DNA from 3 places in the Phytobacter palmae genome. Region 1 is predicted to be linked to each of the others. Evidence: predicted binding sites of a transcription regulator. Region 1 holds the regulator's gene; each other region holds the start of a gene.
What was found. Region 1 encodes Fur, which represses iron uptake genes when iron is present. Its sites were predicted from a motif close to ATAATAATGAGAACNACTATCAA; they were not measured.
Positions count from the first base shown of each region.

Region 2: a site for Fur is predicted at 1,215-1,237, ahead of efeU (iron uptake transporter permease EfeU). Genes of this name have one in related genera too.
Region 3: a site for Fur is predicted at 993-1,015, ahead of AAIG39_RS18945 (TonB-dependent siderophore receptor). Genes of this name have one in related genera too.

Region 1 is NZ_JBCIVJ010000001.1:54,498-56,773, forward strand. Features, by position in the region: gene fldA (flavodoxin FldA) at 145-675, shown strand; gene fur (ferric iron uptake transcriptional regulator) at 965-1,417, shown strand; gene chiQ (ChiQ/YbfN family lipoprotein) at 1,514-1,849, opposite strand; gene chiP (chitoporin ChiP) at 1,867-2,276, opposite strand, start outside.
Region 2 is NZ_JBCIVJ010000006.1:171,368-173,643, forward strand. Features, by position in the region: gene efeO (iron uptake system protein EfeO) at 1-272, opposite strand, end outside; gene efeU (iron uptake transporter permease EfeU) at 326-1,159, opposite strand; gene AAIG39_RS09985 (NupC/NupG family nucleoside CNT transporter) at 1,437-2,276, shown strand, end outside.
Region 3 is NZ_JBCIVJ010000017.1:311-2,586, forward strand. Features, by position in the region: gene AAIG39_RS18935 (tlde1 domain-containing protein) at 20-388, shown strand; gene AAIG39_RS18940 (hypothetical protein) at 385-723, shown strand; gene AAIG39_RS18945 (TonB-dependent siderophore receptor) at 1,108-2,276, shown strand, end outside.

The DNA of each region.
Region 1 (2,276 bases):
CGCAAAAATCCACTTTCATGTTGCACAGAGTGCAGTCTTGCGTGATTGCAGTTTCCGCGTGCTTCTCTGATCTGCTATGATTGCCCTTATCCGTGGGCCAATCGCCACCACCATATCATTAAGTTTCAAGAGGTTATTTTACTCATGGCAATCACAGGCATTTTTTTCGGCAGCGATACCGGTAATACCGAAAACATCGCAAAGATGATCCAGGCTCAACTTGGTAAAGATGTTGCCGATGTGCATGACATTGCTAAAAGCAGCAAAGAGGATCTGGAAGGTTACGACATCCTGCTGCTTGGCATCCCGACCTGGTATTATGGTGAAGCACAGTGTGACTGGGATGACTTTTTCCCGACGCTGGAAGATATCGATTTTAACGGCAAACTGGTTGCCCTTTTTGGTTGTGGCGATCAGGAAGACTATGCAGAGTATTTCTGTGATGCATTGGGCACTATCCGTGACATCATTGAACCGCGCGGCGCAACTATCGTAGGCCACTGGCCTACCGAGGGTTACCATTTTGAAGCGTCCAAAGGTCTGGCAGACGATGACCACTTCGTTGGCCTTGCCATTGACGAAGACCGTCAGCCTGAACTGACCGCTGGCCGTGTTGATAAATGGGTGAAACAGATTTCCGAAGAACTTCATCTGAATGACATCATCAATGCCTGATGATGTTTGGCGCAACCTGCTGGTTGCGCCTGATTAATAGATAAAAGCGATGGAAATAATTGCTACAATTTTTTAACTTTTTTCTCCAGCGCTGTACAATGGCCCCTGATTAAAACGGGTATCACAAAGGACTTTGTAGACGCTACCACGTTTTATAAGCTTACTTTACTTGAGGACTTGCAGTTTTCATTCAGGCATGGCAGTTCTATAATGAGACGCATTATCCCAGGTGCATTCCTTGTAGCTTCCCAACGGGAAGTGAATCGTTTAGCAACAGGACAGATTCCGCATGACTGACAACAATACCGCATTAAAGAAGGCCGGCCTGAAAGTCACGCTTCCTCGGTTAAAAATCCTGGAAGTGCTTCAGGAGCCGGAGAACCATCATGTCAGTGCGGAAGATTTATATAAGCGCCTGATCGACATGGGCGAAGAGATTGGACTGGCGACGGTGTACCGTGTACTTAACCAGTTCGACGATGCCGGGATCGTGACCCGCCATAATTTTGAAGGCGGTAAGTCCGTCTTTGAACTGACCCAGCAGCATCACCACGACCACCTGATTTGCCTGGATTGCGGCAAAGTGATCGAGTTTAGTGATGACTCTATCGAAGCGCGTCAGCGTGAGATTGCGTCAAGGCATGGTATTCGTCTGACTAACCACAGTCTGTATCTGTATGGCCACTGCGCCGAAGGCGACTGCCGTACTGACGAAAACGCGCACGAAGCGGTTGAGAAATAATAATCGACTTCGTTATATAGCCAACCTTCGGGTTGGCTTTTTTATTTCTGCGTTCATAACATCAAAAGGCCCGCCGAAGCGGGCTTTTTCACACGGTTAATTCATCGTGTTATGGCTATGAATCTCCTGCCAGATCTGGTCACAGCGAGTCTTCACCGCCTGCCCGTTTCCGGTATGCGTCGCTTCAAGGCACCGCTGATAATCCAGCGTGCGCACACTCTCTTCCTCCGCAAATTGCTGGTGCGCTTTCTCTTTGCGCAGAACATCCAGTACGCTTCTGCACGCCGCGGTTTTCTCCGGTGATCCTTCCGCCGTATTAATACAGGCGCTGTAAGCCTCTTTTAATCGTACATCTTCCCTCGGCGCCTGAGGCTGTTGCACACAGGCGGCAAGCCCCAGCGTCAGCAGGGCAAGTAATATTGGTTTCATCATCATGGCACTCCCTGTCATTAGAAAATATTCAGCGGCGCAATGACGATAAACTTCACGTCACGTTCGTCCTGGAAGATGTTGTTATACCCGCCACCCCAGCTCGGGATACTGGAATGGTTATCATATTGGGTGAAGTGCAGCTTGAACAACGTGCCTTTTGCCATCCCTTCCTGCACGGTGTAAAGCAGGTCGAGACTGTACGCTGACTCTTTAATGGTGTTGCCCGCATCGTAGTATTTATCGCCAGAGGAGACATTGGACGGTTTGGCATCCCAGCCATACACATACGATGCACCAACCGCCCAACCAGGCATATTCCAGCCTTTCAGGTCATACATGGCACCGACAAAGACGGATTTCTCGTTATGGGCGTTGAAGTCAGAACGGTTGTCCCACCAGATATCCAGACGACCATTAGAAGAGCCAT
Region 2 (2,276 bases), on a different contig from region 1:
GTCAGCTTCTGGCTAAAGCCCGGCGCAATGTTTTCGCGCTCTTCAACCACCAACACTCCTTTAAGGATTTCCCACTCCAGCGCCTTCTGACTCTGGTTGACGATGAGAAACTGCGTTTTCCCCGCATTTACCGTCAGATTCATCGGCTCACACTGCTTATCCGTGACGGTCACCTTTACCTGAGGAACATCCGCTGCATGGGCAGCAAACGCGCAAGAAAGCAGCGTTGCGATCCCTGCCTGTAACGCACTACGACGAAAATGAATTGCCATGACCCCTTCCCTTCTTAAAGTATGTTGTAACTAAAACTCACCCGATACCGCTATCACTGTGCAGCTCTGGAAGGCTGCGAACCTGAACGCGTTGGCATCACGTACAGCACCAGCGCAGGAATTAAGTAGAGGATCCAGACGCCAACTTCGCTAACGCTCGGTGTTTCCTGATATCCAAAAATACCTTCGAGCAGCGTGCCCGTCAGGGAGTGCGTGGTCAGCACGTTACTCAGATCGAACGCCACATCCTGGAAGTGGTTCCACAGTCCGGCCTCGTGAAAGGCGCGAATGGCCCCTGCCGCCAGACCCGCAGCAACCAGCAAAATAAACAGGCTGGTCCATTTGAAGAACGCGCCAAGATTCAGACGAATGCCGCCCCAGTAGAGCAGAAAGCCCAGCACCACTGCCGTTACCAGCCCGAGAATTGCGCCCACCGGCGGCCAGATCCCCACATCTTGCTGAAATGCCGCCAGCAGAAAGAAGACCGATTCCAGCCCTTCGCGCGCCACAGCGAAGAAGACCATCATAATCAGCGCCCAGCCATGGTTATTACGGCTTGCGAGAGCATTATCCACCGCCTGCTCCAGTTGCACTTTGACGTTGCGGGAGACTTTGCGCATCCAGAAGACCATCCACGTCAGGATCACCACGGCAATCACCGCGACAATACCTTCAAACAGTTCCTGCTCTTTCTGGGGGAACTCACCGGTGGTTTCGTTAATGATGATGCCAAGCGCCAGACATAGCGCCGCGGCAAGGAATACGCCTATCCACATTACGCCAATCCAGCGTCCGCGCTGGGTGCGCTTGAGATAACTGGCAATCAAACTTACGATCAGTGCCGCTTCGAGACCTTCACGTAACATAATGAGAAATGGAACAAACATGCGGACGCCTCTGCTGTCATCAATGGTCAATTGCTGAAAAGAAAAGTAAATTTCTTTGATAGTGATTATCATTACGGCAAAAGGAAACTCAAGCGAAAAATGATATGAATAATGAAAGGATGTAACTGGCGGGGCGGCGAAGGATGCCTGAAACGGTAGTTATGCAGAATCCGAAGGTATATGGCAAAAAGATAGCTTACAAATCATTAACTTTTTGTTTACTGAGTATACGGGCTGTGGCTAAATGAGCGCCCCATTTACCTGCACAATTTCCGACATGATCAACTTCCTACATTTTCTGCTGGCGCTGGCCGTTATTCTGGCACTGGCATGGCTCACCAGCTTTGACCGCCGCAAAGTTCGCGTGCGTTTTATTCTACAACTGGTGATTATTGAACTGGCGCTGGCATGGTTCTTTTTGCATGCACAAAGCGGACTGACGCTCATTAAATATGTCTCAGGCTTTTTCGAAACACTGCTTAAATTCGCGGGTGAAGGTTCCGGATTTGTCTTTGGCGGAATGAGTGAAAAAGGGCTGGCGTTTATTTTCCTCGGCGTCCTGTGCCCTATCATCTTTATTTCCGCACTGATCGGTATTTTGCAGCACTGGCGTATTCTGCCGGTTTTTATTCGCCTTATCGGTACGCTGCTGTCAAAACTCAACGGTATGGGCAAGCTGGAGTCATTTAACGCGGTCAGCTCGCTGATCCTTGGTCAGTCGGAAAACTTCATTGCGTATAAAGGGATTCTGGCCGACCTCTCCTCACGTCGCCTGTTCACCATGGCTGCAACAGCTATGTCGACGGTATCACTGTCGATCGTCGGCGCCTATATGACGATGCTGGATGCCAAATATGTGGTGGCGGCGTTAATCCTTAATATGTTCAGCACCTTTATTATTCTGTCGGTCATCAACCCGACGCGACCGGAAGCCGAACCGGAAATTAAACTGGAAAAACTTCACGAGTCACAAAGTTTCTTTGAGATGCTCGGAGAGTATATTCTGGCCGGTTTCAAAGTTGCGATGATTATTCTGGCGATGCTGATTGGTTTTATTGCCCTGATTAGCGCGGTCAATGCTCTGTTCTCTGCCCTGTTTGGAATTAGTTTCCAGCAA
Region 3 (2,276 bases), on a different contig from region 1:
ACGCGATGAGGGATTATGTATGACGTGGGTGTATGAGCAGAGTACAGGAAACTTAAGCCACAATGGCAGCTATGTAGCAAAAGGATACGCAGGAAAAGGGGCTGGGAAAAATAATGCCCAGATGGAAGGAACGCCTGACACAGGTCCTCTTCCGCGGGGAAAATATTCAATAACAGGCCACCCGTTTCACCATCCACATACCGGAGCATATTCACTCCGACTGCACCCCAGCCCGGAAAATACCATGTATGGACGTTCAGGATTCCTGATCCACGGGGATAGTGTAAAGCACCCTGGCACAGCGTCTAATGGCTGTATCATCTTACCGCTGTTTATTCGCCAGAAAATATGGAGTAGCGGAGATAAGTCACTTGAGGTTATAAAATGAAAAAATACATCATCGGGCTGCTGGCTATTATGCCGCTCTCAGTACTGGCATCATCTCCGGACTGCCATTCATGGCCAATGAACATGGCGGAAGCATGGATGAAGAATGCTGGCATAGTTGACCTCGCTAACCTGGACGAATCAAAAACAGAAATAAAACAGTTGGCATCAGAGAAGAAGGGTAAGGATCTTTACACCCAAATTTATCACTTTGTCTTTCATGATAAATCAGGCGGTCAGTACGAAGTTATTACTCAAAGCGATGCTTCCAGTACTGAATGTTCAATCAGTGAAGTAAACAGTTTTTTGGTTACCAAAAAGGATTTAACTCACTAGCCTCAATAGAACCAGCAACATTTTCCATTACCGCTCCTTTCACCAGAGAGGAACGCAGGTGATTGGCTCCTTATCCCCCTCTCCCCCGGCCGGAAAATCGGTATGAGGGGGAGCATTCAGCCCCGCTTTCCCGGATGCGGCTACGTCTAATCCGGGCTACTGCTCCCCTATTTTAACTCTATAGACTCACCAAACATCCCATTCCCTCATCAATAAACCATATAAAAATCATGCCATTGTGGAAATATTTTTTAACATAAACTGTTTACATGGTAACGATAATTCATATCATCTTGATAATCACTATCACCGCTAAGGTGATGCGTTTGCGGCACAGGAGAATCAATGCCGCCGTACCTTTGATTAATCAGGATTATCACAATAATGAAACCTCGTAATTTTTGGACATTAAGTTCTTGTTTACTGATGATATTAAACGCTCATGCCGCAGCTGAAGGTCAAAAAGAAGAGACACTGGTGGTGGCCGCCAGCCGTGCGAATCACAGCATTACTGACATGGCGCAGACCACCTGGGTCATTGAACAAGCTGAAATTGAACAGCAGGTTCAGGGCGGGAGAGAGTTCAAAGAGGTACTGGCGCAATTGATTCCCGGTATGGATGTCAGCAGCCAGGGGCGCACCAATTACGGCATGAACATGCGTGGCCGTTCAATGATGGTCATGGTCGATGGCGTACGTTTAAACTCCTCACGCAGCGACAGCCGCCAGCTTGATTCGATCGATCCATTTAATATCGCCCGCATTGAAGTTATCTCCGGCGCCACCTCTCTCTATGGTGGCGGCAGTACCGGTGGTTTGATCAATATCGTGACCAAAAAAGGCCAGCCGGAAACAGAAGTCGAATTTCAGACTGGCATGAAGACGGGCTTTAACAGCCATAACGATAATGACGAGAATATCGCGGCGGCGGTCAGCGGCGGCAACGACAATGCCTCCGGTCGCCTTTCGGTGGCGTATCAGCGATTTGGCGGCTGGTATGACGGCAAAGGCAACGAGGTCAATATCGATAACACCCAGACCGGTCTGCAGTACTCAGACCGTCTGGATGTCATGGGCACCGGCACGCTGAATATCGACGATCATCAGCAGTTGCAGCTCACCACCCAGTATTACAAGAGCCAGTCCGACGGCAAGCACGGTCTGTTCCTGGGCGAGAATTTCTCGGCAGTGACCGGTTCCGGCAATGCCTACAACAAAAATAATCTCGACTCCGACCGCATTCCGGGCACCGAGCGCCACCTGATCAATCTGCAATATTCCAACACTGATTTCTGGGGGCAGGACCTGCTCGCTCAGATTTACTACCGCGATGAAAGCCTGACGTTCTACCCCTTCCCCACCCTCTCTGGCGGCCGTGTTACCAGTATTGGCGCATCGCAGCAAAAGACCGATTTCTACGGCGGCAAGCTGACCATCAACAGCAAGCCACTGGAGGATTTGACGCTGACATGGGGTGTGGATGCCGAACATGAAACCTTCGACGCCAACCAGCAATTTTTCGACCTCAACAAAGCGGCTGCCAGCGGTGGCAT